One region of the Streptomyces chromofuscus genome, then DNA from elsewhere that is predicted to be linked to it. Evidence: riboswitches for the same ligand, from Rfam matches in the RefSeq annotation. Region 1 holds a riboswitch; each other region holds the start of a gene.
The links. A riboswitch is a leader RNA that binds a small molecule or an ion and turns the genes downstream of it on or off. The one in region 1 is predicted to bind cyclic di-AMP.
Positions count from the first base shown of each region.

Region 2: another riboswitch for cyclic di-AMP. It lies ahead of IPT68_RS05360 (C40 family peptidase); the one in region 1 lies ahead of IPT68_RS21975 (C40 family peptidase).
Region 3: another riboswitch for cyclic di-AMP. It lies ahead of IPT68_RS27690 (M23 family metallopeptidase); the one in region 1 lies ahead of IPT68_RS21975 (C40 family peptidase).
Region 4: another riboswitch for cyclic di-AMP. It lies ahead of IPT68_RS17390 (M23 family metallopeptidase); the one in region 1 lies ahead of IPT68_RS21975 (C40 family peptidase).

Region 1 is NZ_CP063374.1:4,838,922-4,845,905, forward strand. Features, by position in the region: gene IPT68_RS21955 (ATP-binding protein) at 116-1,450, shown strand; gene IPT68_RS21960 (LuxR C-terminal-related transcriptional regulator) at 1,447-2,193, shown strand; gene IPT68_RS21965 (C40 family peptidase) at 2,204-3,271, opposite strand; gene IPT68_RS21970 (hypothetical protein) at 3,815-4,168, shown strand; gene IPT68_RS21975 (C40 family peptidase) at 4,246-5,451, opposite strand; cyclic di-AMP (ydaO/yuaA leader) riboswitch at 5,460-5,625, opposite strand; gene pcrA (DNA helicase PcrA) at 5,936-6,984, shown strand, end outside.
Region 2 is NZ_CP063374.1:1,197,353-1,204,336, forward strand. Features, by position in the region: gene IPT68_RS05340 (TetR/AcrR family transcriptional regulator) at 1-357, opposite strand, end outside; gene IPT68_RS05345 (ABC transporter permease) at 473-1,480, shown strand; partial or broken gene IPT68_RS05350 (ATP-dependent Clp protease proteolytic subunit) at 1,608-1,970, shown strand; gene IPT68_RS05355 (hypothetical protein) at 1,978-2,286, shown strand; cyclic di-AMP (ydaO/yuaA leader) riboswitch at 2,636-2,838, shown strand; gene IPT68_RS05360 (C40 family peptidase) at 2,842-3,315, shown strand; partial or broken gene IPT68_RS05365 (YbaB/EbfC family nucleoid-associated protein) at 3,727-3,813, shown strand; gene IPT68_RS05370 (ATP-binding protein) at 4,293-4,751, opposite strand; gene IPT68_RS05375 (helix-turn-helix domain-containing protein) at 4,964-5,824, shown strand; gene IPT68_RS05380 (DUF397 domain-containing protein) at 5,834-6,055, shown strand; gene IPT68_RS05385 (8-amino-7-oxononanoate synthase) at 6,152-6,984, opposite strand, start outside.
Region 3 is NZ_CP063374.1:6,140,545-6,147,528, forward strand. Features, by position in the region: gene IPT68_RS27675 (DNA gyrase/topoisomerase IV subunit A) at 1-455, opposite strand, end outside; gene IPT68_RS27680 (M16 family metallopeptidase) at 781-2,232, shown strand; gene IPT68_RS27685 (M16 family metallopeptidase) at 2,229-3,617, shown strand; cyclic di-AMP (ydaO/yuaA leader) riboswitch at 3,842-4,007, shown strand; gene IPT68_RS27690 (M23 family metallopeptidase) at 4,021-4,785, shown strand; gene IPT68_RS27695 (GntR family transcriptional regulator) at 4,973-5,668, shown strand; gene IPT68_RS27700 (HPr family phosphocarrier protein) at 5,987-6,268, opposite strand; gene IPT68_RS27705 (bifunctional acetate--CoA ligase family protein/GNAT family N-acetyltransferase) at 6,445-6,984, shown strand, end outside.
Region 4 is NZ_CP063374.1:3,863,889-3,870,872, reverse strand. Features, by position in the region: gene IPT68_RS17415 (dihydrofolate reductase family protein) at 1-962, shown strand, start outside; gene IPT68_RS17410 (beta-ketoacyl-[acyl-carrier-protein] synthase family protein) at 1,600-2,823, opposite strand; gene IPT68_RS17405 (phosphopantetheine-binding protein) at 2,813-3,073, opposite strand; tRNA gene IPT68_RS17400 (tRNA-Met) at 3,363-3,436, shown strand; gene IPT68_RS17395 (PP2C family protein-serine/threonine phosphatase) at 3,610-4,857, shown strand; cyclic di-AMP (ydaO/yuaA leader) riboswitch at 5,049-5,228, shown strand; gene IPT68_RS17390 (M23 family metallopeptidase) at 5,240-6,289, shown strand; gene IPT68_RS17385 (PrsW family intramembrane metalloprotease) at 6,409-6,984, opposite strand, start outside.

The DNA of each region.
Region 1 (6,984 bases):
CGCGGGAGTCGGTACGACCCTGGCCGGACCCTGATATCGCCCCTGAGCCGGGGCGGGGGAGGCGTTCGAACGACCGGCCCGTCGAAGATCAGGGGAGTCTCGGGGGTCGACCCTGATGCTCCGGCCCGCCCGCCGTGTGACCATCAGTGGCATGCCGGAAGCCGCAACCGCAGCAGCGCCACTCGACGAGCCGCGGCCGCCGCGCAAGCTCTACCGCAGCAGTGACGGACGCTGGCTCGGTGGCGTGGCGCGGGGGCTCGCCGGGCATCTCGGCCTGCCCGTGATCTGGGTGCGCCTGGTGTTCGTCGGCCTGTTCACGGCCGACGGCCTCGGTGCGCTGCTGTACGCAGCCTTCTGGTTCTTCGTGCCGCTCGGCGTCGGCGGCGTCGAGGCGCAGAAGCCGCCGTCCCTGGTCACCACCGAGACCTCTCCCGACGGCCGCAAGAGACTCGTGGCCCGCAAACCGGACAAGGGCCAGATCGTCGCCCTGCTCCTCATGGTCGTCGTGGCCATGGTCTTCGTGGGCAATGTGAACCTGGGCCGCGGTGCCCAGGCCTACCTCCTGCCGGCCGTACTGGCCGGCGCCGGTGTCGCCCTGGTCTGGCGCCAGGCGGACAACGCCCGCCGGGCCCGCTGGGTCGAGGTCGGCCGCCGCAAGCGCACCCTCACCCTTCTGCGCGCGGTGGCCGGCGTCCTGCTGGTCACCGCCGGTGTCACCGGCGTCTTCGTGCTCCAGGGCTCCGCCGCGCACCTCGGCTCGGTTCTCCAGGCGGCCCTCGCGGTACTCGTCGGGACAACGCTCCTCGCCGGCCCGTACCTGGTCCGTATGACCCAGGACCTCTCCGAGGAGCGCCTGATGCGCATCCGCGCCCAGGAGCGCGCGGAGGTCGCCGCCCACGTCCACGACTCGGTGCTGCACACCCTGACGCTGATACAGCGCAACGCGGACAACCCCGGCGAGGTGCGTCGCCTCGCCCGTGCCCAGGAACGCGACCTGCGCACCTGGCTGTACAAACCGGAGGGCACCGGCAAGGACGAGGCCGACGAGCCGACCACCCTCGCCGACGCGGTCCGGCGCAACGCCGCGGAGGTGGAGGACAAGCACGGCGTTCCCATAGAGGTTGTCGTGGTCGGCGACTGCCCGCTCGACGAGAGGATCGGCGCGCAGATGCAGGCCGCGCGCGAGGCGATGGTGAACGCCGCCAAGTACGGTGGCGACGGCGGCGCCGTGCAGGTCTACGCGGAGGTCGAGGGGAAGACGGTCTTCGTGTCCGTCCGGGACCGCGGTCCCGGCTTCGATCCCGACTCGATACCCGCCGACCGCATGGGCGTCAGAGAATCGATCATCGGCCGCATGGAGCGCAACGGCGGCACGGCCCGGCTGCGGGCGGTGCCGGGCGGCGGCACGGAGGTCGAGCTGGAGATGGAGAGGGTGGAGAAGACGTCATGAGCGACCCGACCGAGGCGAACGGGACGGCGGGAGCGGACGAGGCGGCCGAGCCCGCGCAGACGCCGGGCGGCGGTGCCGGACGGCGGCACGTGCGCGTGGTGCTCGTCGACGACCACCGGATGTTCCGCACCGGCGTACAGGCCGAGATCGGCCAGACCGAGCAGACCGGCGTCGAGGTCGTCGGCGAGGCCGCGGACGTCGACCAGGCGGTCACGGTCATCACCGCGACCCGGCCCGAGGTGGTCCTCCTCGACGTGCACCTGCCTGGCGGCGGCGGGGTCGAAGTGCTGCGCCGCTGCGCCGCGTTGATGTCCGACACCGAGCAGCCGGTCCGGTTCCTCGCCCTGTCCGTCTCGGACGCGGCGGAGGACGTGATCGGCGTGATCCGGGGCGGCGCGCGCGGATACGTCACGAAGACGATCACCGGCACGGACCTGGTCGACTCGATCTTCCGGGTGCAGGAGGGCGACGCGGTCTTCTCCCCGCGGCTGGCCGGCTTCGTCCTCGACGCCTTCGCCTCCACCGACGCCCCGCCGGTCGACGAGGACCTGGACCGCCTCACCCAACGGGAGCGGGAGGTGCTGCGGCTCATCGCCCGCGGGTATGCGTACAAGGAGATCGCCAAGCAGCTGTACATCTCCGTGAAGACGGTCGAGTCCCATGTCTCGGCGGTCCTGAGGAAGCTCCAGCTGTCCAACCGGCACGAGCTGACCCGCTGGGCGACGGCGCGCCGGCTGGTGTGAGGGCCGGGCGTCACACCACCCGGGTCGCCCCGGCGAACGGCATCTCGTCGATCGGGGCCAGGCGGACCGGCGCCGAGGGGTTGGGCGCGTGGATCATCTGGCCGTTGCCGACGTAGAGGCCGACGTGGCTGATGCCGGAGTAGAAGAACACCAGGTCGCCGGGGAGCAGTTCGGAGCGTGCGACGCGGCGGCCGGCGTCGATCTGGGCGTAGGTGGTGCGGGGCAGGGAGACCCCGGCGGAGCGGTACGCGGCCTGGATCAGCCCCGAGCAGTCGAAGGCGTTGGGACCGGTGGCGCCCCAGACGTAGGGACTGCCGAGCTTCTGGTAGGCGTACGAGACGGCTGCTGCGGCGCGCGAGTTGGGGGCCGTCGACGTGGCGGGCCCCGGGGCCTGGAGGGTGTCGCGGCCTGCCGTGGAGGCGCGCGAGGCGCGGTCGGTGCCGTCGTCCTGCGCGAGCCGCGCCCGCTCCTCGGCCGTCAGCCGGGACAGCAGACGCCGTGCCTCGTCCAGCTTGCCGGTGACGGTCGTCTTGTGCCGTTTCAGCTCGGCCTGCCGCGACTGGAGCGAGGCCAGTTCGACGCGTGCCGCGCCGCGCAGCTGTTCGATCTCCCGCAGTTGCCGGCGTACCCGGGAGACGGCGGCCGCCTGCCGGTCGCCGGCGCGTTCGGCGAAGGCGGCGCCGTCGAGGTACCGGTCGGGGTCGTCGGAGAGGACGAGCCGCAGGGCGGGGTCGAGGCCACCGTCCCGGTACTGGGCGGCGGCGTACGAACCGAGTGCCTGCCGGGCGGAGTTGAGCCGGTCCTCCTTGCGGGCCGCCTCGTCCTGGAGGGTCCCCAGCCGTTTCTGCGCCGCCTGGGCCTCCTCCTTGGCGCCGTTGTACTTCTCGGTGGCGACCTCCGCCTCCTGGTACAGCTTGTCCACCTTGGCCCTGACCTGCCCCGGCGTCAGCTGGGGCTCGGCGTGGCCGGTCCCGTCGAGGCCCGCGGCGGTCGCCGCGCCCGCGAGGGCGATCGTCGCCGCCGTGCGGGCCCTGGTGCCGTGGGCCGGGCGTGGTCGGGGCTTGCGGTGCGCTGCCACGTGGACTGCACGTCCTTTCGTACGACTCGGGCGACCGCCGTGTCCGTACGGCCACCGGGTGGACGTACGACCGCCCGGGGCGGTTGACGCGTCCGGCGGCGCCCCGCGCAGGGGAAGCGGGGCGCCGCCGGACCTTCTCGGCGGTGGTGCCCGGCTGCCGCCTTTGGCCAGGGCGGCGGTGGGGAGCCGGTCACCTGGTGGAGGACGCTAAGCCCGGGCGTGACGGCGCGGTGACGCCTTGTGCGGAAGTGGCGGCAGGGGACCGGTGGGTGACCGTATGTGACCGTGATCCCGGTCCGGGGCGGTCGCCTTGACGCAGGGCGATGACCGATGCGGCGATTTCCTGGGCGGATGTGGCCGCGAGGCTGCTATGGCGCGCATATATGCAGTCACCGTGCGGCCCGTACGCAGTCACCGTGTGCTCGACCGGGAGGTTCCGGGCAGCCCGTGGCCGCGGCCCGGTGCCGGGCGGCCCGGAACGCCCCCAGAAGGTCTCCGTACCCCCCTGCTGGGGCCTCAGTACCTCCTGATTAGGCTCCGGCCATGGACGTACTCATCCACCTCTTCGTCGGCCTGCACATCATCGGCATCGCCTCCCTCCTCGGTGGTTTCCTCACCCAGATGAAGGCGATGGGGGCCGGCACCGCGCGATTCGTCCCGGCGATGCTGCACGGCGCGCTGACCATGCTGGTCACCGGCGTGATCCTGGTCGGCCTGAACCAGGCCGACGACCAGCCCGTCGACAACATCAAGATCGGTGTGAAGCTGGCCCTGCTGATCGTGATCCTCGGCCTCGTCTACGTGAAACGGGACGACGAAAAGGTGGACAAGGGCATGTTCGGCCTGGTGGGGCTTCTCACCACGGCGAACGTCTTCATCGCCGTGCTCTGGACCTGACGTCCCGCCGTACGCGCGCGTGCCGCACACACCGCCGCACGCGCGCGTGCCCGTCGTTCGCCTCCCGGCGCCCGGTGTCAGGCCGGGCGGACGACGCTGTGGATGGAGGACTCGCCGTCGTAGTAGACCGACTCCTCGCGGACGTACGTGCCCGGCTTCGGAGCGTGGATCATCATGCCGTTGCCGATGTAGATGCCGACGTGGGTGACGTCGTCGTAGAAGAAGATCAGGTCGCCCGGCTGGGCGGCGGCGAGGGAGACCGTCGTGCCGGCGTTGACCTGGTCGTAGGTGGTGCGGGGCAGGCTGACGTCGGCGGCCTTCCACGCGGCCTGCGTGAGGCCAGAGCAGTCGTAGGAGTCGGGTCCGGTGGCACCCCACACGTACGGCTTGCCGATCTGCGCGCGGGCGAAGGCGAGCGCCTTCTCGGCCTTGGTGCCGTACGAGGAGTCCGACACGGAGGTGCCGGAACCGGACTCGGTGGTGGTCGACGAACCGCTGCCGGCCGACTCCTGCGTCTGCTCCTGGGCCAGCTCCTGCTCCTGCTGCGCCGCTTCCTGGCGTCGCTGCTCCTCCGCCTCCGCCTGCTGCCGGGCGAGCTCGGCGGCCTTGCGCGCGGCCTCCTCCTGCTTCTCCTTCTCGATCGCCGCGAGGCGGGCCTTCTCCTCGGCGGTCAGCTCCGACAGCAGGTCCCGCGCGTCGGCGAGCTTCTTCTGGACGGTGGCCTTCGCCGTCCGCAGCTCGTCCTGCGACTCGGTGAGCGTCGCCAGGCTCTCGGTGGCCTCCTGGCGCTTCTGCATCGTCGCCGACTGCTCGGTGAAGTACTCGTCGACCGCGCTCTTCTGATGGCTGGTCAGCCGGCCCATCAGCTGGGTCTGGTCGAAGTAGTCCTGCGGGGAGTCGGCGAGCAGGAAGGTGGCGGTGTCGGGGACGGACGCGCCGGTGCGGTACTGGGCGGCGGCGTACGCCCCCAGCTCCTCGCGCGCCTCGTTCAGCTTCTGCGTGCGCTGGGCGACGTCGTCCAGGAGCGTGTCGACGTGCTTGCGCTGCTTCGCGGTCCGCTCCTTGGCCGCGTTGTACTTCTCTGTCGCCGACTCCGCCTGGCGGTAGAGATCGTCGACCTTCTTCTCGACCTCTTCCAGGCTCGGCTTGTCGTCGGCCGAGGGTGCGGCGTTGGCGGTCTGGGAGAGCAGGGCCACGGAAGTCAGGGCAGCGGTGGCCAGGGCGGGGGTCCGTATGCCTGCTACCCGCGCGCCCGCGGGGCGCGACTTGCGGTGCGACGCCAAAGGAGGCGACTCCTTCCATCTGCCGCCTACCGGGTTAGCTGTCGGGTTCGGGCGGGTGGTTCGGAAGGGTTGCCCTACGGTCCGCTCCGGGTGGGAGCCGGCCGATTCACCCCAGGTTCGGTTGGGTCCCCGGCTCCGGCCGCCTGGGCGCACCGGACTCGGCGGAGGCCGCGCGGCCCGGCGACGTTCGCCGGTGGGGGTCGTGCGGCCTGACCGGCACGCTAGCCAACTCGTGTGGCCCCTGTGAAGGTTGGTGGGTGATATGCCCGATACATTTTCGTGACCTGCGGTCAGACGTCACGGCGCGCGTGAGATCGTGTTCGGACGGTGAGTGCCCGGTCGGCGTGGGGGCGGGGCAGGGCGTCCCGCGGGTGGCCCGCCTGTGACGCCCGTCTCCCTCCGGGACCTCGTTCCGCGTCCCGGCCCGGGGATGTTCTCGAGGAGGCCGCGGGTTGTCAGTGGGGCACCCTAGACTCGGAGAGCGATGAGCAGCCTCTTTGACGACAGCTTCCTGGCGGACCTCCAGGCCCCGCGGGCCCATGAGGAGCCTCCGCCGCCGCCCGAGGACGATTACGCTCCGGAGCCGGTTCCGGACGATCTGTTCGACGGGAAGTTCGACGTGCCCCGGGACCGGGACGCCTACTACCGAGACGGCGCCCATCGCCCCGCCGTGGACGCCGCCGCGCTCCTGGAAGGGCTGAACGACAACCAGCGCGCCGCTGTCGTCCACTCCGGCTCCCCCCTGCTCATCGTGGCCGGCGCCGGCTCCGGCAAGACGCGGGTCCTCACCCACCGCATCGCCCACCTCCTCGCCGAGCGGGGGGTGCACCCGGGCCAGATCCTCGCGATCACCTTCACCAACAAAGCCGCGGGCGAGATGAAGGAGCGCGTCGAGCAGCTCGTCGGCCCGCGCGCGAACGCCATGTGGGTGATGACCTTCCACAGCGCGTGCGTGCGCATCCTGCGCCGCGAGTCCAAGAGGCTCGGCTTCACCTCGTCCTTCTCGATCTACGACGCAGCCGACAGCAAGCGCCTGATGTCCCTGGTCTGCCGCGACCTGGACCTCGACCCCAAGCGCTTCCCGCCCAAGTCCTTCAGCGCCAAGATCAGCAACCTGAAGAACGAGCTGATCGACGAGGAGGACTTCGCCGCCCAGGCCGCCGACGGCTTCGAGAAGACCCTCGCCCAGGCGTACGCGCTGTACCAGTCACGCCTGCGCGAGGCGAACGCCCTCGACTTCGACGACCTGATCATGACGACGGTCAACCTGCTCCGCGCGTTCCCGGACGTCGCCGAGCACTACCGCCGCCGCTTCCGGCACGTCCTCGTCGACGAGTACCAGGACACCAACCACGCCCAGTACGCCCTCGTCCGCGAGCTCGTCGGCACCGGCGCGCACGACGAGGACGTACCGCCCGGCGAGGACGACCTGCCGCCCGCCGAGCTGTGCGTGGTGGGTGACGCCGACCAGTCCATCTACGCCTTCCGCGGCGCGACGATCCGCAACATCCTCCAGTTCGAGGAGGACTACCC
Region 2 (6,984 bases), 3.6 Mb from region 1:
CACCTGGATCACGAGCCGCGGAAAGGCGGGCCGGCCGTCGACGGTCAGGTTCTCCCGGGCGGCGAGCGTCCGGCCGAGGACCGCGGCGACGAGTTCGTCCGGCGGCGGGGGCGGGCTCTGCCGTGCCGCCTCCTCGAAGGCCCCGCGGACCGAGTTGAGCACCTCGCCGACGATCGCGGCGATCAGTTCCTCCTTGCCGCTGAAGTAGCGGTAGACGGCCCCGGCGGAGAGATCCACCTCCTTGAGCACGTCCTGCATGGACGTGGCGTGGAACCCGTTGCGGGCGAAGCAGACGGCGGCGCCGTCGAGGATCTGCCGACGACGGGCGTCGAGGTGTTCCTGGGATACGCGGGCCATGCCCCCAAGCTAAAACGAACATTCATTCTTGACAAGTCGCCACCGCGGGCGCACGGTGGTGCGGAAGCAAAAACGAACGATCCTTCTTTTTGGATCCCACTCGAGGGGCACACCCATGTCCACGCCATCCGGCACGCACCCCACCCGCCCGGACCCCCGTCGCCTGATCGCGGTCGTCGTCCTCGCTCCGCTGCTCGTGGCCCTGGCGCTGTGGGCCTTCGCCTGGCCCGCCGCCCGCACCGCGCCCCGCGACCTCCCACTGGGTGTCGCGGGCCCGGCCGCCGCCACGGCGCAGGTCGAGCGGGGGCTGGCCCAGCATCAGGGCGCCTTCGAGATCCACCGCTACCCGGACGAGGCCGCCGCCCGGGAGGCCGTCGAGGACCGGTCGGTGTACGGCGCGATCGTCGTCACCGAGCGGGGACCCGAGCTGCTGACCGCGTCGGCCGGGAGCCCGCTGGTCGCACAGCTGCTGCGACAGGCCGCGTCCGCCGGGGGCGCCGAGCCCCGCGCGGAGGACGTCGTGGCGGCCCCCGAGAGCGACCCGCGGGGCGCGGCCCTCGGCGCGAGTGTGCTGCCGCTGGCGCTGGCCGGGATAGCGGCCGGCTCGGCCGTCTTCACCATCGGGCTGAGCGGCGTCCGCGCGGTGATCGCGCTGGTGGTCACCTCGGGTCTGGTCGGCGTCACCGTGGCCGCGATCGCGCACAGCTGGCTGGAGGTGCTCACCGGCGACTGGTGGGCGGAGGCGGCGGCCCTCGGGCTGTCCACGCTGGCGGTGAGCGCCGCGGTCGCGGGCCTGGCCGCGCTCATGGGCAAGGCCGGCGTCGGCATCGTCGCGGGTGTGCTGATGCTGCTCGGCAACCCGTTCTCGGGGGCGGGTTCGGCACCGCAGATGCTGCCCGAGCCGGCCGGGGCGATCGGCCAGTGGCTGCCGCCCGGCGCCGGGACGACGCTGCTGCGCTCGGTGTCGTACTTCGACGGAGCGGCGGCACTGGGCCCGGCGCTGACCCTCACCTGGTGGGCCGCGCTGGGGCTCGGGGCAGTGCTGCTGGGCAGCACGCTGAGGCCGCGTACGACCCACGCCGACGACACCGCGGCCGCCCCGAGGCCGGTGCCGGCCGGCTGACCCCGAACGCCGTGCGCCCCGCCGTAGCGGACGGGGCGCACGGCCTTTTGCCGCGCTGGGCTTGCCGCCCGGCGACTTGTTGCGGCTGCTTGCCGCCCGGCGGTTGCTCGCCGACTTCCTGTCTGCCTGCGACGTGGAGACGATCTGCCTCGGGCAGGCCGGATCGACCGCCGCCGTCCTGCTCGCCGCCGGCACCCCGGGCAAGCGATGCGCCCTCCCCGGCGCCCGGATGGCGCTCAGTCAGCCGGCGCTGCACGAGCCCGTCGAGGGACGGGCGAGTGATCTCGCGGTCCCGGCGGAGGAGCTGGCGTGGGTGCGCACCCGCCTGGAGGAGCTGCTCGTACGGCACACCGGGCGCACCCGTGCACAGGTCGGCGCGGACATCGAGCGGGACAGGATCCTCACGTCGCAGGAGGCCCTGGAGTACGGCCTGATCGACCGGATCGTCCCCGACCGCAAGGCCACCCGCCCGGCACCCGGCGAGCGGTGAGCCGCGGATGCTGCCGCCCGAGCTGCCGCCGCTGCCTGCCCTCACCCGCGCCGAGGGCGAGCTGATCGACCGTTACCTGGACGTCGTCGACCTGCTCAGCCGGATCAACCCGGCGCACGACGGCGACACGTACCGTGGACTGCGCGCCGCACAGGCGCTGGTGCGCAGGGCCGCCGAACTGCGCGACGCGCTCGCGCTGATGCACCAGCGGGGCGAGACCGAACTCCACGCCCGAACCCTTGCGCGGGCGCTGCGCGTGCTGGACGGCGAACGCCGCACGGCGCGGATCACCGTCCCACCGCGCTCGGACAGTTGAGGCACGGCCGGCACAGCCGCCGTCGCCGCGGACCGCAAGGCGACACGGCGGGACGTCCGGACAGCCGTCGACAGGGACCAAAAGGGCTACCGCCGTCCGATGGATCCTGACGTGCTGTTCCGGGGCCCTTGCGGTTGCGCGGCGAGACCTGCTTGCGGGCGGAACGCGACCTTCCGCCCCTGGTCCGGGGTGGCGCGGCGCCCTTGACACCTGTTCGCACACCAGACTGTCCACCCGAACGGGTGAGTGGTGAGTAACGCCACAAATCCCCGGTTGCGTTGGGATTTTCGGACTTGTGTAAGCCAAGATCCCTGACTGACGACAAGCCCCCGCCACCGCGGCGGGGCGGTCCGGGCGGACGCCGAATCCTGCCGCCGCCCGGATGACCGGTCGACAGGAGTGGATCGGCAGGAGTGGAGGACCCGAGCACGACGGGTCGCCGGAGCACACGTTCCGAGCGGCCCTTGGGGTGAAGCCGCGACACCGCGGCCGGGCAACTTCGCCAGCCCGAATCCGACAGGTCATCCTTCACAGGCGGCTGACGAAGGGTTGCGCATGACCGCGCTCAATCGTGTCCCGTCGCTCATGGCCCGCGCCGGTACGGCCTCGGCCCTCACCCTCGCCGCGGTGGGCGGCTCCGTCGTGGCTCCGGGCTTCGCCCCGGAGGCCGCGGCCGCCACGCCGGCGACGAAGGCCCTCCAGGTCGCGGCCTCGAAGAAGGGCTCCCCGTACAGGTGGGGCGCCACCGGTCCGCGCCGGTTCGACTGCTCCGGCCTGACGCTGTACTCGTACAAGAAGGCGGGCAAGAAGCTGCCCCGCACGGCCGCTCAGCAGTACAACAAGACCCGTCACATCTCGGCGAGGAGCCGCAAGGCCGGCGACCTCGTGTTTTTCCACTCGGGGTCGAACGTGTACCACGTCGGGATCTACGCCGGTAAGGGGAAGATCTGGCACGCCCCGAAGACCGGGGACGTGGTGAGGCTGCAGAAGATCTGGACGAAGAGCGTGTGGTACGGCCGCGTCAAGTAACCCTTGGGGGCGGTGGTGGCGCCCCTGACGCGCCGCCGCCGTCCCGGCCCCTGACGCGGGCTCAGGCCGCGTCCCGCCTCCCGTGGCGGGGCGGCGGCACCCAGCACCGTCAGCGCGGCGCCCGTGCCGCCCTCCAGGGCGCGAGCGGCCTGCGGCCTGCCCAGCAGCAGCCGTCATGCCCTCGGCGGCGCCGGCTCCCGGCCGGGCAGCCACCGCTCAGCAGGGCGCCGGACCATCCGACCCGGCAGGGCGTCGGTCCGACACCGCCCCACGCGGGTGCGTCGCCGGCCCGCGGCCAACGAGAACGCGCAGACCCTCCAGCGGCAGAGGCTGCGCTCAGCAGGGCGCCGGACCATCCGACCCGGCAGGGCGTCGGTCCGACACCGCCCCACGCGGGTGCGTCGCCGGCCCGCGGCCAACGAGAACGCGCAGACCCTCCAGCGGCAGAAGCTGGGCCCGCTGGCGCAGGGGCTGGGCGGCGGTGGGATCCCCGGTCTGCGGCGCCGACCGCGACACCGGGGACGCCGTGGTGTGCGCGCCGGTCGGTGCGGGCTCGGGATGAGGGTCGTACCGGAGCTGGTGGCGCGTACGGCGGCCACGCCGGTCTGGGTGCCCCCGCTGTCGGCGGCTCGGTGCGCCGGACGATCTCGATCCCGCACCACTCCGGCGAGACGGCCCCCACGCCCTGCTCCACAACGCCTCCGCCGCGCCCAGCGGCCCGCACCCGGCCGGAGAACGGCCGACGCCCGGCCCGGAAGCGGACGATGCCCACTCCGAGGCCGACGACGCTCGGCCGTGGACGACGACGCCCGGCCCGGAAGCGGCCGGCGCCCGGGCCGGGAGCCGACGACGTCTGACGCGGTGGCCTCCGAGGATTGGCCCGAGGGCGACAATGCCCCCCTGGCCCGGAAGACGACGACTCCTGACCCGACACCGGCGACGCCCACCCCGGCACACTGACCCCGCTCGCCGGCGGCCTAAGTCTCCTGCTGGCCCGCCAGCGGGATCGGTCGTGCCGGTACCGTCCACGGCAGCTCGATGGAGACCGTCTTGCCCCCCTCACGGGTCGGGCGGACTCTCAGACGGCCGCCGCACTCGGCGGTCAGCCAGCGGATGATGACCAGACCGCGGCCGTTGTCCTGCTGGACGGCGGCCGGGAGCCGCTTCGGGAAACGGGGGTGACTGTCGGTCACGCCGATGCGAAGCTGCTCGTCGCGGTCGAGCTCCATGGCGACCGTGAAGGTGGGCGACTGACCGAGGGTGTGCTGGACGGCGTTGGTGGCGAGTTCGGAGACGATGAGCCGGATCGTGTCGGCCGCCTCCGTCTCCGGCGGCAGTCCCCATTCCGCCAGGGTGCTGACGACGTAGGTGCGGGCGGCGGAGACCGAGGCGGGATCGCTCGGCAGGGTGACGGATGCTTCCAGGTGGTCTGCCATGGCGACGTCGTCCCTTTCCCACGGGACCGCAGTCCGACACGGAGCGGATGGTTCGAGTACGGTCCCGGACTGGTGCTTCTTCGCCAGACTGCCACTCACGGACCGGTAGCGGTGGCGATCCACCAAGATATGCATATATCTGTCGCTCGAAGCGGTGAACTCTGCGACGGCAGAGCGTATTTGGGCGGCTCGGAGGGAGTAGGGAGTAGCCCATGCAGCACGGTCCCGCGGTTCGCCGCCGGAAACTGGGCGCCGAATTGCGCACACTGCGAGGCCGCGCGGGCCTCACAAGCGGTGAGGCGGCCCGCCTGGTGGGCTGGCACCAGTCGAAAGTGAGCCGTATCGAGACCGGCGCGAGCGGCGTGAAACCCGCCGACGTCCGGTTACTCCTGGACGCCTACGGGGTGGACGACGCCCAGCTCAGGGACCTCCTGCTGGCCTTGGCGGGTTCCGGCGGCGGCCACGGCCGGGACCACTGGTGGCACGCCTACAAGGGGGTGCTGCCCCCCACCTACCGGGACTTCATCAGCCTGGAGTCGCAGGCCGGCGCGATGCGCACGCTGGAGACCTCCGTCGTCCCGGGCCTGCTCCAGACCCCCGAGTACGCCCGCGCCGTGACCCGCGCCGCGGTGGAGGGCGTCGACGAGGACCGTCTGGACGCCCTGGTGGAGGTACGTCTGGCCCGGCAGGACGTGCTGCGTTCGCAGCCGCCGCTGACGCTGAGCGCGGTGCTCGACGAGGCGGTGCTGCGCCGGGAGGTCGGCGGCCCCGAGGTGATGGCGCGCCAGCTGGAGCGGCTCGTGGAGGCCGCGCGACTGCCCCAAGTGCGCCTGCAAGTGCTGCCCTTCGCGGCGGGGGCGCACATCGGCATCACGGGGCCTTTCGTTATCTTCTCATTTTCGAGCACTTCTGATCTGGATGTTGTGGTTCTCGACCACTTGACGAGTAGCCTCTACCTCGAAAGGAAAGAAGACGTAGAGGCCTACATCGAGGCCTTCAACGCCCTTCGGTTCCACGCCCTTTCGCCCGAGGATTCGTTGGACTACATCGCCGGGATAGGTGACGGCGCGTAAGGAGGCACCATGACCGCACTGCCTCGGAACGTACCCATCAGCACTCAACTGCTCGGTGTGCACTGGCTGCGCAGCAGCTACAGCACCGGCGCGAACAACTGCGTCGAGACGGCCCGGCCTGCTCTGGGCCCCTGGACCGGACTGCTCGCCGTACGCGACTCCAAGGACCCGGCCGGACCCGCGCTGCTCTTCTCCCCCGAGAGCTGGGCGGGCTTCACGGCTCACCTCTGACGGTCCTGACAACTTCTCCCATCGACCTACCCCGATCAGCAACGATCATCTCTGATCAGTTCCGTACGGCATGACGCACGGCCGTGGTTCGCCGACTCATGGTCGCGTGTCGCCGATGACTCGTACAGCGCGTTCGATCTGGTCCTCGGAGAGGTCCGCGCGGGCCGTCAGCCGCAGCCGGGAGATGCCGTCGGGCACGGAGGGAGGCCGGAAGCAGCCCACGGCGAGCCCCTCGGCGCGGCAGTCGGCCGCCCAGCGCACGGCGCTCTCCGGGGACGGCGCGCGCACGGAGACGACCGCGGCGTCCGGCCGTACCGCCTGAAGCCCGAGGGCCGTCAGTCGGGCGTGCAGCTCATCCGCCACCGCCCGCGCCCGCGCAGCCCGTTCGGGCTCACGGCGCAGCAGCCCGAGCGCCGCCAGCGCCGCTCCCGCGGCGGCGGGAGCCAGTCCCGTGTCGAAGATGAACGTCCGGGCCGCGTTGACCAGATGGTCGATCACCCGCGCGGGGCCGAGCACGGCTCCGCCCTGGCTGCCGAGCGACTTGGACAGCGTGACCGTGACGACCACGTCGTCCGCGCCGGCGAGCCCCGCCGCGTGCGGGGCGCCCCGGCCGCCGTCGCCGAGCACGCCGAGGCCGTGGGCGTCGTCCAGGACGAGTCCCGCGCCGCGCTCGCGGCACACCTCGGCCAACGCCGCGAGGGGGGCCGCGTCACCGTCGACCGAGAAGATCGTGTCGGACACGGCGACGGCCGGCCCGTCGTGCGTGTGCAGCGCCTTGCGCACCGCGTCCGGGTCGGCGTGCGCGACGACCTGCGTGGTCCCGCGGGCCAGCCGGCAGCCGTCGATCAGCGAGGCGTGGTTGCCCGCGTCGGAGACGACCAGCGTGCCGTGCGGCGCCAGCGCGGTGACCGCGGCGAGGTTGGCGGCGT
Region 3 (6,984 bases), 1.3 Mb from region 1:
TCGTCGATCGACTCCGTCATCAGGCTCGTGGCCTCGGCCATCCGGCACTCGGTGTACCGCATGGCGGCGGGCGGATCGTCGTTGCCCAGCGAGCCGAAGTTGCCGTGGCCGTCGACCAGGGGCACGCGCATGGAGAACGGCTGGGCCATGCGCACCAGGGCGTCGTAGATCGACGCGTCGCCGTGCGGGTGCAACTTACCCATGACCTCGCCGACCACGCGGGCGCACTTCACATAGCCGCGGTCGGGGCGCACGCCCATCTCGTTCATCTGGTAGACGATGCGGCGGTGGACGGGCTTGAGACCGTCGCGGGCGTCCGGCAGGGCCCGGGAGTAGATGACCGAGTACGCGTACTCGAGGAAGGAGCCCTGCATCTCGTCCACGACGTCGATGTCGAGGATCCGCTCCTCGTACGAGTCGTCGGGCGGCGGGGTCTTCGTGCTGCGGCGGGCCATCGCTGCCGGCTCCTCCTGTTTCCTGGTCGTTCGCCCACGGGGCGCTCAGGTCCCTGCGGCTCACTCTTGCTGAAGCGTCAACGGCATCTGACGGGGACCATTGTGGACCGCGCCGCTGACAACGCGGACCCTGGACCCGACGTCGGCCCCCGGCCCCGCGCTGCTCCGCAGGCTACGCCCTCGCGGAGGGCGACCCGGTTCTCGCTCAGGGCGTACGCGCTCCGGGAACTTCACACCAGGTCGGCACGCTTGCATACAGTGGCAGGACTGGCAGGAAATTCCGCGGTTTCCCGACCGCACCGCGATCGAAGGGACGTACATGCCCATGGGTCACACGGCCACAGCCGAGGCAGGCTCCGGCGGCCTGACAGCGACAGAGCACCGCCTGGACAACGGCCTGCGCGTGGTGCTCTCCGAGGACCACCTGACCCCGGTCGCGGCGGTGTGCCTGTGGTACGACGTCGGCTCGCGCCACGAGGTCAAGGGACGTACCGGCCTGGCTCACCTTTTCGAGCACTTGATGTTCCAGGGGTCCGCCCAGGTCAGGGGCAACGGGCACTTCGAGCTGGTGCAGGGTGCCGGAGGCTCGCTGAACGGCACCACCAGCTTCGAGCGCACCAACTACTTCGAGACCATGCCCACCCACCAGCTGGAGCTCGCCCTCTGGCTGGAGGCGGACCGCATGGGTTCGCTGCTCACCGCCCTCGACGACGAGTCCATGGAGAACCAGCGGGACGTCGTCAAGAACGAGCGCCGGCAGCGCTACGACAACGTCCCCTACGGGACCGCGTTCGAGCGGCTCGCGGCCCTCGCCTACCCGGAGGGCCACCCGTACCACCACACGCCGATCGGCTCGATGGCCGACCTCGACGCGGCGACCCTGGAGGACGCGCGCGAGTTCTTCCGCACGTACTACGCGCCGAACAACGCGGTGCTGTCCGTCGTCGGCGACATCGATCCCGAGCAGACACTCGAGTGGATCAAGAAGTACTTCGGCTCCATCGCCGCCCATGACGGCAAGCCCGCCCCGCGCGACGGCTCGCTGCCCGAGATCATCGGCAGGGAGCTGCGCGAGGTCGTCGAGGAGGAGGTCCCGGCGCGCGCCCTGATGGCCGCCTACCGGCTCCCGCACGACGGCACGCGCGCGTGCGACGCCGCCGACGTCGCGCTCACCATCCTCGGCGGCGGCGAGTCGTCCCGCCTGTACAACCGGCTCGTACGCCGGGACCGCACGGCGGTCGCGGCCGGGTTCGGCCTGCTGCGGCTGGCCGGGGCGCCCTCCCTGGGGTGGCTGGACGTGAAGACGTCCGGCGACGTCGAGGTGCCGGTCATCGAGGCCGCCATCGACGAGGAGCTCACCCGGTTCGCCGAGGAGGGCCCGACGGCCGAGGAGATGGAGCGCGCGCAGGCCCTGCTGGAGCGGGAGTGGCTGGACCGGCTCGGCACGGTCGCCAGCCGCGCCGACGAACTGTGCCGGTACGCCGTGCTGTTCGGCGACCCGAAGCTCGCCTTCACCGCCGTCCAGCGCGTCCTGGAAGTCACCGCCGAGGAGGTCCGGGAGGTCGCCAAGGCCCGCCTGCGGCCCGACAACCGCGCGGTGCTCGTCTACGAGCCGACGGCCGCGCAGGCCGAAGAAGCCGAGGCAGCCGCCACGGAGGGAGCTCAGGCCCCCGCCGCCGCGGCCACCGAGGCCCACGACACCAAGGCCGCACCGGCCCACGACACCGACGCCGCGCAGGCCGCCGGCGGCGACGACACCGAGGAGGCGGCCCAGTGACCGAGCTCGCCACGATGGACTTCCACCCCCAGCCGCAGGCGGGCGAGGCGCGCCCCTGGGCGTTCCCGGCCCCCACGCGCGGGACGCTCGACAACGGCCTGACCGTGCTGCGCTGCCACCGCCCCGGCCAGCAGGTCGTCGCCGTCGAGATGCTCCTGGGCGCGCCCCTGGACGCCGAGCCCGCCGACCTGGACGGCGTCGCCACGATCATGGCCCGCGCCTTCTCCGAGGGCACCGACAAGCACTCCGCCGAGGAGTTCGCCGCCGAGCTGGAGCGCTGCGGCGCCACCCTCGACTCGCACGCCGACCACCCCGGCGTCCGGCTGAGCCTGGAGGTCCCGGTCTCCCGGCTGCCCAAGGCCCTCGGTCTGCTCGCCGACGCCCTCAGGGCGCCCGCCTTCGCCGACAGCGAGGTCGAGCGGCTGGTCCGCAACCGCCTCGACGAGATCCCGCACGAGCTGGCCAACCCGGCCCGGCGGGCCGCCAAGGAGCTCTCCAAGGAGCTGTTCCCGGCGACCTCGCGCATGTCGCGCCCGCGCCAGGGCACCGAGGAGACGGTCGCGAAGATCGACTCCGCCGCCGTACGCTCCTTCTACGAGCGGTACGTCCGCCCCTCCACCGCCACGGCCGTGGTGGTCGGCGACCTCACCGGCGTCGACCTCGACGCCCTGCTCGGCGACACCCTGGGCGCCTGGACCGGGTCCCCGGGGCAGCCGCGGCCCGTGCCGGCGGTGACCGCCGACGACACCGGCCGCGTCGTCATCGTGGACCGGCCCGGCGCGGTGCAGACCCAGCTGCTGATCGGCCGCGTGGGCCCCGACCGGCACGACCGCGTGTGGCCGGCCCAGGTGCTCGGCACCTACTGCCTGGGCGGCACCCTCACCTCCCGCCTGGACCGCGTCCTGCGCGAGGAGAAGGGCTACACCTACGGGGTGCGCTCGTTCGGCCAGGTACTGCGCTCCGCCCCCGACGGCAGCGGCGCCTCGATGCTCGCCATCAGCGGTTCCGTCGACACACCGAACACCGGCCCCGCGCTGGAGGACCTCTGGACGGTGCTGCGCACGCTCGCCGCGGAGGGCCTCACGGACGCCGAGCGCGACGTCGCCGTGCAGAACCTCGTCGGTGTGGCGCCGCTGAAGTACGAGACCGCGGCGGCGGTGGCGGGCACGCTGGCCGACCAGGTCGAGCAGCACCTGCCCGACGACTACCAGGCGACGCTGTACCAGCAACTCGCCGCGACCGGCACCGTGGAGGCCACCGCGGCGGTCGTCAGCGCCTTCCCGGTGGACCGTCTGGTGACGGTGCTCGTCGGTGACGCGGGGCAGATCAAGGAGCCCGTCGAGGCCCTCGGTATCGGCGAAGTCACCGTCGTGACGGCCGAGTAGAGGCAGACCGGCGGCACGCGCGTGCAGGGGCCCTGGTGACCGATCCGTCACCAGGGCCCCTTGATGTGCCGGTTGAGCGATGGGAATGTCCCAATTGAGGCAGAGGTTGCCTGTCTGACCTGTGGGATGCGCTACAAACGCCCTTCTTCGTTTGGGGATCGGAAGATGTCCCGTTTAGCGTCATCCGGGCTGTCCGTCAGGCAGTGCGCCGCACCCGCGGCACCGGACAGTCATCGCCGAGTCCCCGTACGGCGCGAGCCAGGGGAGCCGGGGACCCAACCATGAAGTCCCTGGGGTGAATCGGACGCCCGCGCGCGGCGAGGGAGTCCGTAGGAGACCTTCCTGCTCCGAACCCGTCAGCTAACCCGGTAGGCGAGAGGGAAGGAAAGGACAAAGCCACCACATGGCGTTCACGCGCGCCACCGGGAAGCACCGTCGTCCCAGCCGGATGAAGCGCACCACCGCCCACGCGGCGGGTGTCGCCGCGCTCACCACCACCGGAGTCATCGGCACCCTGGCCGCTCCCGCGCTCGCCACCGAGCCCGCGGCCGAGGAGACCGGCCTGCTCCCGGTCGTCTCCATCGGCGACTCGGTCGCCGAGCAGATAGACGCCCAGGCCGCCGCCCAGAAGCAGGCCGCGGCGAAGGCGGCCGCCGAGAAGAAGGCCGAGGCCGCCGCCGCACAGCGCGCCAGGGAGCAGGCGAAGGAGGCGCGCGAGGCCGAGGAGCGTGCCGCCCGTGAGGCCGAGCGCAAGCGCCTCACCGCCCATGTCCCGCCGATCACCGGCTCCTACGTCTCCACCGGCTACCGGTCCGGTGGCTCCCTGTGGTCCTCCGGCAGCCACACCGGCGTCGACTTCCACGCCGCGAGCGGCACACTCGTGCGCGCGGTCGGCTCCGGCACCGTGGTCGAGGCCGGCTGGGGCGGGGCGTACGGCAATCAAGTAGTGATCAAGATGAACGACGGTACGTACACCCAGTACGGCCACCTGTCGTCCATCGGTGTCTCGGTGGGCCAGACGGTCACCCCGGGGCAGCGGATCGCCCTGTCCGGCGCCACTGGCAACGTCACCGGGGCGCACCTGCATTTCGAGGTCCGGACGACCCCGGAGTACGGCTCGGACATCGACCCGATCGCCTACCTCCGCTCGCACGGCGTCAGCGTCTGACGGCGGATCGCTCCGCTTCCCGCGGGCCCCGGCTCACGAGCCGGGGCTTTCGGCGTTTCGTGCGTCTGTATGTCCAAAAAAAATCCATGGATTCCAGCCCGCCGTCGGAAATCCCGGCTCATTGCAATAGAGTCACGGAACACACGTCGATCTCGACGTTTCATGGGGATTAAGGCGGAGGTCGGTCATGCGTATTCCGGCGCACTCGGTGTGCACGGCGATCCGGGACGACATCGTCGCGGGTGTCTACGAGCGTGGCGGCCGGCTCACCGAGGAACTCCTCGCGCGCCGCTACGGCGTCTCGCGCGTCCCCGTCCGGGAGGCATTGCGCACCCTGGAGGCCGAGGGTTTCGTGGTGACCCGGCGGCACGCGGGCGCGTGCGTGGCGGAGCCGACCGAGCAGGAGGCCGCCGACCTGCTGGAGATGCGCATGCTCCTTGAGCCGCTCGGCGCCTCCCGGGCGGCGCAGCGGCGCACCGAGGCCCATCTGAAGGTGCTGCGCGGCCTGGTCCGGCTGGGCCAGGAGCGGGCCAGGCGCGGCAACAGCGAGGACCTGCGCTCCCTGGGCGGCTGGTTCCACGAGACGCTCGCCCAGGCCTCCGGCAGCCCCGCCCTGATCGCCATGCTGACCCAGCTGCGGCACAAGATCGCCTGGATGTACGCCGTCGAGGCGCCCGTCAGCCCTGTGGAGTCCTGGACGGAGCACGGCGCGATCGTGGACGCGGTGGCGCGCGGCGACGGCGAGCGCGCGCGGGCGATCACGGCGCTGCACACCGAGCGCGCGACCGGCGCGCACCGGCTGCGCTTCTCCGTCAGCGGCGACCGCGCGGACCGTGTGAGGACTTCGCAACATGCCGTAAACATGACAGGCCTGCGGCATTAACACAGGCGCCGTATACAAAGAGGAGATATTCGGCGGCGGAGTATTTCCGCTGCCCTTTCCGGCCTGCCGTGAATTCCTGTCGACCTGCCGTGCATTCCTGTCGCACCGGCGCGTGAAAACGTGGCCGAGCATGCCGGAAAACAGCGATGCCGCACCGCCGGGAAACCGCCGAGCCGCCCCCTCCGGAAACCACCACGGCCCTACCGCCCGGAAACCGCGAGGCCCCGCCGCCCGGAAACCGCGACGCCCGCCGCCTGGAAACGGCGAGGCCGCGCCGCCCGGAGGGGCGACACGGCCTCAGGACTGCCGTGCGCGGGCTCAGACGGTCTCGGGAAGCTCCTCGAGACCCTCCGCGACCAGCTTGGCCAGACGGTCGAGCGCCGCGTCGGCACCCTCGGCGTCGGAGGCCAGGACGATCTCCTCGCCACCCTGGGCGCCCAGACCCAGGACGGCCAGCATGGACGCCGCGTTGACGGGGTTGCCGCCTGCCTTGGCGATCGTCACCGGGACGCCTGCGGCCGTGGCGGCTCGGACGAAGATGGAGGCGGGGCGGGCGTGGAGACCCTCGGCCCAGCCGACGTTGACGCGGCGCTCAGCCATGTGATGCTGCCCTTCAGGTGTTCAGGGTTGTCTAGACCAGTTTCCCATATCGTGAAGCCTGCCCGGACGGGTGCTTCGTCCCGTCCGGAGCGTCGCGGACCGCGGCCTCGGTCCGGTGTTGTCCCTCCACAGACTGCCTCGCGCCGTTGTCGTACGCGAGCCGTACTCTGGGGCCCATGCAGAGCCCGTCGGACCGGCACGAGTACCCCGCCCACTGGGAGGCCGACGTGGTGCTGCGCGACGGCGGCACCGCACGCATCCGGCCCATCACCGTCGATGACGCCGAGCGCCTGGTCAGCTTCTACGAGCAGGTCTCGGACGAGTCGAAGTACTACCGCTTCTTCGCGCCCTACCCGCGCCTGTCCGCCAAGGACGTCCACCGCTTCACGCACCACGACTTCGTGGACCGGGTGGGACTCGCGGCCACGATCGGCGGCGAGTTCATCGCCACCGTACGCTACGACCGGATCGGCGCCGACGGGATGCCCGCGTCCGCGCCCGCCGACGAGGCCGAAGTCGCCTTCCTGGTGCAGGACGCCCACCAGGGGCGCGGTGTCGCCTCCGCCCTGCTGGAGCACATCGGCGCCGTCGCCCGCGAGCGCGGCATCCGCCGCTTCGCCGCCGAGGTGCTGCCCGCCAACACCAAGATGATCAAGGTGTTCACGGACGCCGGGTACACCCAGAAGCGCAGCTTCGAGGACGGTGTCGTACGCCTG
Region 4 (6,984 bases), 980 kb from region 1:
ACAACCCCCGGCTGCTGGTCAACTCCCCCGAGCGGCGGGCGGCCCGGACGGCGGCCGGAAAACCGGAGTATCCCCTGAAGGTCACGGTGAGCGGCTCCGGCGACCTCGACCCGGCCGCCAACTTCTGGCACACGGGCGGCGAGAAGCTCGTGTGCACGACGACGCGGGGCGCCCGGCGCCTGGTGGAGGCGCCCGTCGCGGCGGACGTGGTCGCCCTCGGCGACACCCTCGACTGGCGGGCGGTCCTGGCGTACCTGCACGACGTACGCGGCGTCCGCCGCCTGATGGTCGAGGGCGGCGGCACGGTCCACACCCAGCTCCTCCTGGAGGGCCTCGCCGACGAACTCCAGCTCGTCCTCGCCCCCCTCTTCGTCGGCGACCCGTCCGCTCCCCGGCTCTTCGGCCCCGGCCGCTACCAGTCCGGACGTCTGCGCCTGGTCGAGACCCGGCCCGTCGAGGACGTCGTCCTCATGCGCTACGAGCCCACCGCCCCGGGCACCGGCGCCCTCCCCTCGGCCGCCGACGGCCGCTGGCTCGCCCTCGCCTGCGAGCTGGCCGCGCTGTGCCCGCCGTCGAGGACGGCGTTCAGCGTGGGCGCGGTGGTCGTGGCCGAGGACGGCACGGAACTCGCCCGGGGCCACTCCCGGGAGGGCGGCGACCCGGTCGTCCACGCGGAGGAGGCGGCGCTCGCGAAGATCGACGCGGCGGAGCCACGGCTCCCCGGCGCCACGGTCTACACCAGCCTGGAGCCGTGCACCCACCGCGCCTCCCGGCCCCGCCCCTGCGCCCGGCTGATCCTCGACGCCGGGGTCGGGCGGGTGGTGACGGCCTGGCGCGAGCCGGACACGTTCGTGCGGGGGGCCGACGGGAGCGGACTGCTGGCGGGGGCCGGGGTGACGGTGGTGGTGGTGCCGGAGTACGAGGCCGCGGCCAAGGAGCCCAATCGTCACCTGGTGGGGTGAGCCGGCGGGGTGGGGTGCCCTGCGGTGCGGGCAGTGGATGCGGTGCGGGGCGATGCGGTGCGGGGAGGACGGGGCGGCGGCTGGGGTCGGTATGGCTCCCGCACCGGCGTCCCGCCGAGTCCGGCGCGCCACCCGCGCCCCGCGGAGGGGGGCTCCGGCGCTCCTGTGCCGGCACCAGCGCGGGTGGGGTCGGTATGGCTCCCGCACCGGCGTCCCGCCGTGTCCGGCGCGCCGCCTGCGCCCCGCGGAGGGGGGCTCCGGCGCTCCTGTGCCGGCGCCGGCGCGGGGTGGGGTCGGTATGGCTCCCGCACCGGCGTCCCGCCGTGTCCGGCGCGCCGCCTGCGCCCCGCGGAGGGGGGCTCCGGCGCTCCTGTGCCGGCGCCGGCGCGGGGTGGGGTCGGTATGGCTCCCGCACCGGCGTCCCGCCGAGTCCGGCGCGCCGCCTGCGCCCCGTGGAGGGGGCTGCGGCGTCGGCGCTCCTGTGCCGGCACCAGCGCGGGTGGGGTCGGTACGGCTCCCGCACCGGCGTCCCGCCGAGTCCGGCGCGGCACCCGCGCCCCGTGGAGGGGGCACCGGCGCCGGCGCTCCTGTGCCGGCACCAGCGCCCCGCCTCGCCCGCACCGGCGCCCGCGCCCCGCTAAGCCGCCTCGAACAGCAGCACGGCGTTCTGCCCGCCGAACCCGAACGAGCAGCTGATGCCCAGGCCCGCGTCCACCGGCCGCGGGCGCCCGGCCACGACGTCGAGCTTGTGGTCGCCGTCCTGCCCATCGAAGTTCGCCACCGGCGGCACACTCCCGTGGCGCAGGGCGAGCACCGTGTACGCCGCCTGGATGGCGCCGGCCGCCCCGAGCGCGTGCCCGATCACGCCCTTGGACGCGGTGACCGGTGGCCCCCCGTCCCCGAAGACCCGCCGCAGGGCCGTCGCCTCGGCCGCGTCGTTCAACGGCGTCGAGGTGCCGTGCGCGTTCACGTGGCCGACGTCCCGCGCCGCGCAGCCCGCGTCCGTGAGGGCGGCCCCGAGGGCGAGGACGGCACCCGCGCCCTCGGGGTGCGGGGCGACGGGGTGGTGGGCGTCGGCGGTCGCGCCGTATCCGCGCAGCAGGGCGAGGACGGACGCCCCGCGGGCCCGGGCGGCGGAGGGCCGCTCGAGCACCAGGACCCCCGCGCCCTCCCCGAGCACGAACCCGTCCCGCGCCGCGTCGAACGGCCGGCTGGCGAGGTCGGGCCGCTCGCGGCGGCGGGACAGCGCGCGCATGCGCGTGAAACAGGTGGCCGTCATCCGGGACCGGGCCGACTCGGCGCCCCCCGCCAGCACGATGTCGCACGCTCCCGACCGCACCAGATCCCGCGCGACCCCGATCGCGGTCGCCCCCGAGGCGCAGGCGCTGGACGTGGTGAAGCTGGGGCCGCGCGCCCCCAGGTCGATGGACACCTCCCCGGCGGCCATGCTCGGCACGCTGCGCGGCAGCGCGAGCGGCGACACCCGCTCCGGGCGCCCCGCGCTGAGGTGGCCGAACTCGGTGACGTACGTGCTCAGGCTGTTCGAGCCGACCCCGAGGACGACCCCCACCCGCTCGCCCCGCCAGGTCAGCGGATCGAGCCCGGCGTCGGCGACCGCCCGCCGGGCGGCGACCAGGGCGAACCGCAGGAAGCCGTCCATGCGCCGGGCGAGCGGACGTCCGAGCTCCCGTTCGGCGTCCAGCCCGGTCACCTGGCACGAGAAGTCGACAGGCAGGCCGGCGAGTTCGGGATCCGGGGCGGCCAGCGAGCGGCCCCGGCACAGGGCCGACCAGTTGTCCCCGGCGGTCAGCCCGGCGGGTGTCACCAGGCCGAGCCCGGTGACCGCGACGTCAGGCCGCATCGCGGAAGGCCCGGGCGGCGTCACCGAGGGTGGAGGCGGGGGAGAGGTCCAGCGCCTCGTCGGGCAGCACGATGCCGAACTCCTCCTCGGCGGCCACGACCAGCTCCATCAGGGACAGCGAGTCCATGCCGATGCTCGCGAAGGTCACGTCGGGCGTCAGCCGGTCCCGGTCCACCCGCACTTCCAAGTGGTGGGTGATCAGCTCGACCAGCCGCTCGGGCAACTCGGTCCGTTCCGTGGCCTGGGTCATACGGTGGTCTCCTGTTCGGTCTGCGGTCGGTGCGGCACCAACGGGGCCACCGCTCGCGTTCCTGCGCTGGTGGGGTCCGCGGACGCGCGACGGCCCGCGCCCTCGGCCGCCCCCAGCTGGGATGAACGCGCGAGAACGGGTGGCCGGCTACCCGTCAATCGGGTGGTCCCCGGCCCCCGTACCCGGCCCCCGTAGCCGGCGTCCGGCCGGAAACCGCCTGCTCAGCGGGGGTCGGGGGAAACCGTGGCGCGTCGGGCCCCGCGCATGCCGTACACTGGTGTCATACCGACGCGGGGTGGAGCAGCTCGGTAGCTCGCTGGGCTCATAACCCAGAGGTCGCAGGTTCAAATCCTGTCCCCGCTACTGAAGGCCCGGGGCCGGAATCCAGATCATGGGTTCCGGCCCCGAGTCGTTTCCGGTCCTCGCCCTCTCCTCTCACTCTCTCCCCTCATCCGGTCGGCCCATCCGGGCTGGTCCCGCGCGCCCACTGCGGGAACGCTGGACAGGTGCGGTGACCGTCGTGGTGGGAGAGGACAGTGCGGCCTGCGGAGGCAGAAGGAGAGCGGCCGTACCCCGGAGCCGGCGGCGGGCTCCCCGAGGGCGGGGCTCCCGGCTCGGGTCGCCCCCGTGACTCCCCCGCGCTCGCGCGCCCCGAGCCGCCCGAGCCGCCCACCGAGGAACGGCCGGTCTTCTTCGCCCGCACCTTCGTCCGCGCCCTCCCCGCCCTGCTCGTCGTCATCGGCGGCTGCTACGACTACCTCACCCCCCGCGGTTTCAGCGCCGCCCCGCTGTTCACCGCCGCCCCGCTGATCGCCGCACCGCTTCTTTCCCGCCGGGCCACGCTTCTCATCGGCGTCGCCGCCGTCGCCGTGGGCATGGCGGTGGACATCCGGTACGGCGACCTCCTCCAGGTCGAGGCGCTCACCGAGCAGGTCACCGTGGTGACGGTCGCCGCCCTCGCCCTGCTGATCAACGGGCTCGTCCGGCGCAGCCACGCCCGTCTCCATTCGGCCTGGGAGATCGCCGAGGCCGCCCAGCTGGCGGTACTGCCGGAGCCGATGGAGCGGATCGGCGGCTTCGAGGTCGCCGCGCGCTACGAGGCCGCGCAGGCGGATGCCTTCATCGGCGGCGATCTGTACGCGGTGCAGGACAGCCGGTACGGCGTACGGCTCGTGGTGGGGGACGTGCGCGGCAAGGGCATGGGGGCGGTGGCGGCGGTCGCCGTGGTCGTCGGGGCGTTCCGGGAGGCCGCCGAGCACGAGGCGACGCTGGAGGCGGTGGCGCGGCGGCTGGAGCGGGCGCTGACGCGCGAGGGCACGCGACGGGACGCGATCGACGCCTTCGAGGGGTTCACCACCGCCGTACTCGCCGAGATCCCGCACGAGGACGGTGTCGTCCGCATCCTCAACCGCGGCCATCCGCCGCCGCTGATGCTCTACGCCGACGGCACGGTGCGCCCGCTGCCCGCCCGGCAGGCGGCGCTGCCGCTCGGCATGGGTGAGCTGGCCTCCTGGCCGGACCGCGCGGAGGAGTCCCGCTTCCCGGGCGGCGCGACGCTGCTGCTGTACACGGACGGCTTGTCCGAGGCGCGGGACGCCCGGGGCGTCTTCTACGACCCGGCGGCCCGGCTGGCCGGCCGGACCTTCGGCGGGCCCGCCGAACTGCTCTGCGCGGTGGCCGAAGACGTTCGCCGGCACAGCGAGGGCGGCACCACCGACGACATGGCTCTGCTCGCCGTCCGGCGACCGTCACCAGGGGTGATGGAACAAACGCCCTCCGCATGACAACTGACATGCAGTCAGAAATGGGTACGGTCCTGACCGGAGGTCAACTCGCCCGATTTTCGTCGTTGATGGCCCGTACGTCCTGGCGGAAAACCTTAATGATCAAGTGGAACGGCTTGGAAATCAGGCCCTGGTTCTATTAACGTCCGATAACGCAGCGCGGTCGTCCCAGCCGTCACAAGAGGCGGCTCCGTGCGCACGCGCCGAATCCCGCGCGAGGCCCTTACCGGCCGCACAAGGGAACCGGGGAACCACCACCTTGGGGTGAATCGGGCGTATGCCGCCGTAGTGGTACGGCTGGTTTACGCGCGTAGGAGACCTTCCTGCTCCGAACCCGTCAGCTAACCCGGTAGGCGAGAAGGAAGGAAAGGAGTACGCCCACGTGGCGTCCAACCGGCCTGCCCCACAAGCCCCGTTCGTGCCTGGCCAGCGCGCCGCCGACAGCACCGACACGTTCGTCTACGGCGCGCAGCGCACCGACGAGGGCCCGTGGGAGGAGTGGAATCCCACTGCGGAGACCATCCGCCCCGTACGCGGTCGGCACCGTGTCAGCAAGCAGCGCGGCGGTGGACTCGCCCGCAGCTCCACCGTTCTCGGCGTCGGCGTCATAGCCGCGGTCGGCGCGGGCGGCATGGCCAGTGCGAACGCGGGCAAGCCGCCGGTGTCGATCTCCATGCCCGACCTGCCCTCCGTCGGCGCGCTGATGTCCGACGACGAGGACGCAGACTCCACCGAGCCCCAGCTCGCGAGTGCCCCGCTCAGCAGCCTCGGCGCGACCCCCGCGGAGACCGCGGAGGGCACCACCGACGCCGGTGAGGCGTTGCGTGCCCGCATCATCGCGCAGGCCGAGCAGCAGCAGGAGCAGGTCGAGAGCAAGGCCGCAGCGGAGGCCGCGGCCGCCGCCGAGAAGGCCGCCGCCGAGGCCGCGGCCAAGGCGGAGAAGGAGGCCGAGGAGAAGGCCGCCGCCGCCAAGGCCCTCGCCGAGGAGGAGGCCCGCAAGAAGGCCGAGGCCGAGCGGCTCGCCGCCCTGGCCAGGCAGTACGCGCTGCCGACCTCCTCGTACACCATCACCTCCACCTTCGGCCAGGCCGGCGCCCTGTGGTCGTCCGGTTACCACACGGGCCTCGACTTCGCCGCGCCCACGGGCACCCCGATCAAGGCGGTGCACAGCGGCACCATCACCGAGGCGGGCTGGAACGGGTCGTACGGCTACAAGACCGTGCTGACCCTCGACGACGGCACCGAGATCTGGTACGCCCACCAGTCGTCGATCGGCGTCAGCGTCGGCCAGAAGGTCACCACGGGCGAGGTCATCGGCCGCGTGGGCGCGACCGGCAACGTGACCGGCGCGCACCTGCACCTGGAGGTGCACACCGGCGGCGGCGGACTCGACCCGCTGGCCTGGCTGCAGAGCAAGGGCCTCACCCCTTAAGGAACGCGTTCCCCCTCCAACCCCGGCGGTCCTGACGGCAACCCCCCGACGTCAGGGCTGCCGGTTTCGGCTGTCCGCGGCCCTCTGGTGTCCTACGTGGTGTCCTACGACCGGCAGTCCTACGACCGGTACGGGTTGTACACCGGGTAGGGCGCCGTCGGCCCGTGCGCCGGCGCCCAGCCGTACACCGGCGGCATCATCGCCGGCATCGGCGGGGCGGTCACGCGTGCCGCGTACTCCAGGGCCGGCCGGGCGATCTCACGGCGGTTCCACAGTTCCCTCAGCAGCTCGCGTTCCCGCACGACGAAGTCGGTCCGGGCCCGGCCGCGGCGGCCCCGGTGCCGCAGGAAGGCCAGGGACGTGGCGTACGCCTCGTACTGCGCGACGGCCCGCGCGGCCGGTTTGCCGAGGTGGTGGCCGGCGTACTCGCGGGCCAGGCGGCGGGCCCGCATCGAGCCGAGGGCGAACGGTTCGGCGGGCGAGAGCCAGCCGGCGACGACGTAGGCGGGCAGCTCCTCGCGGACGGTCCGCAGCTCCCGCTGCCGCGTCCAGACCACCAGCCAGGTCAGCAGGCCGAACGCGGGGACCATGAAGCCGCCGTACACCGCGAAGAAGCCGAAGTCGCCGAAGGTCGCCGAGCCGTTCCACAAGGCGTGCATGCCCATCGCGAGCAGCAGCCCGGCCGGCGGCAGCAG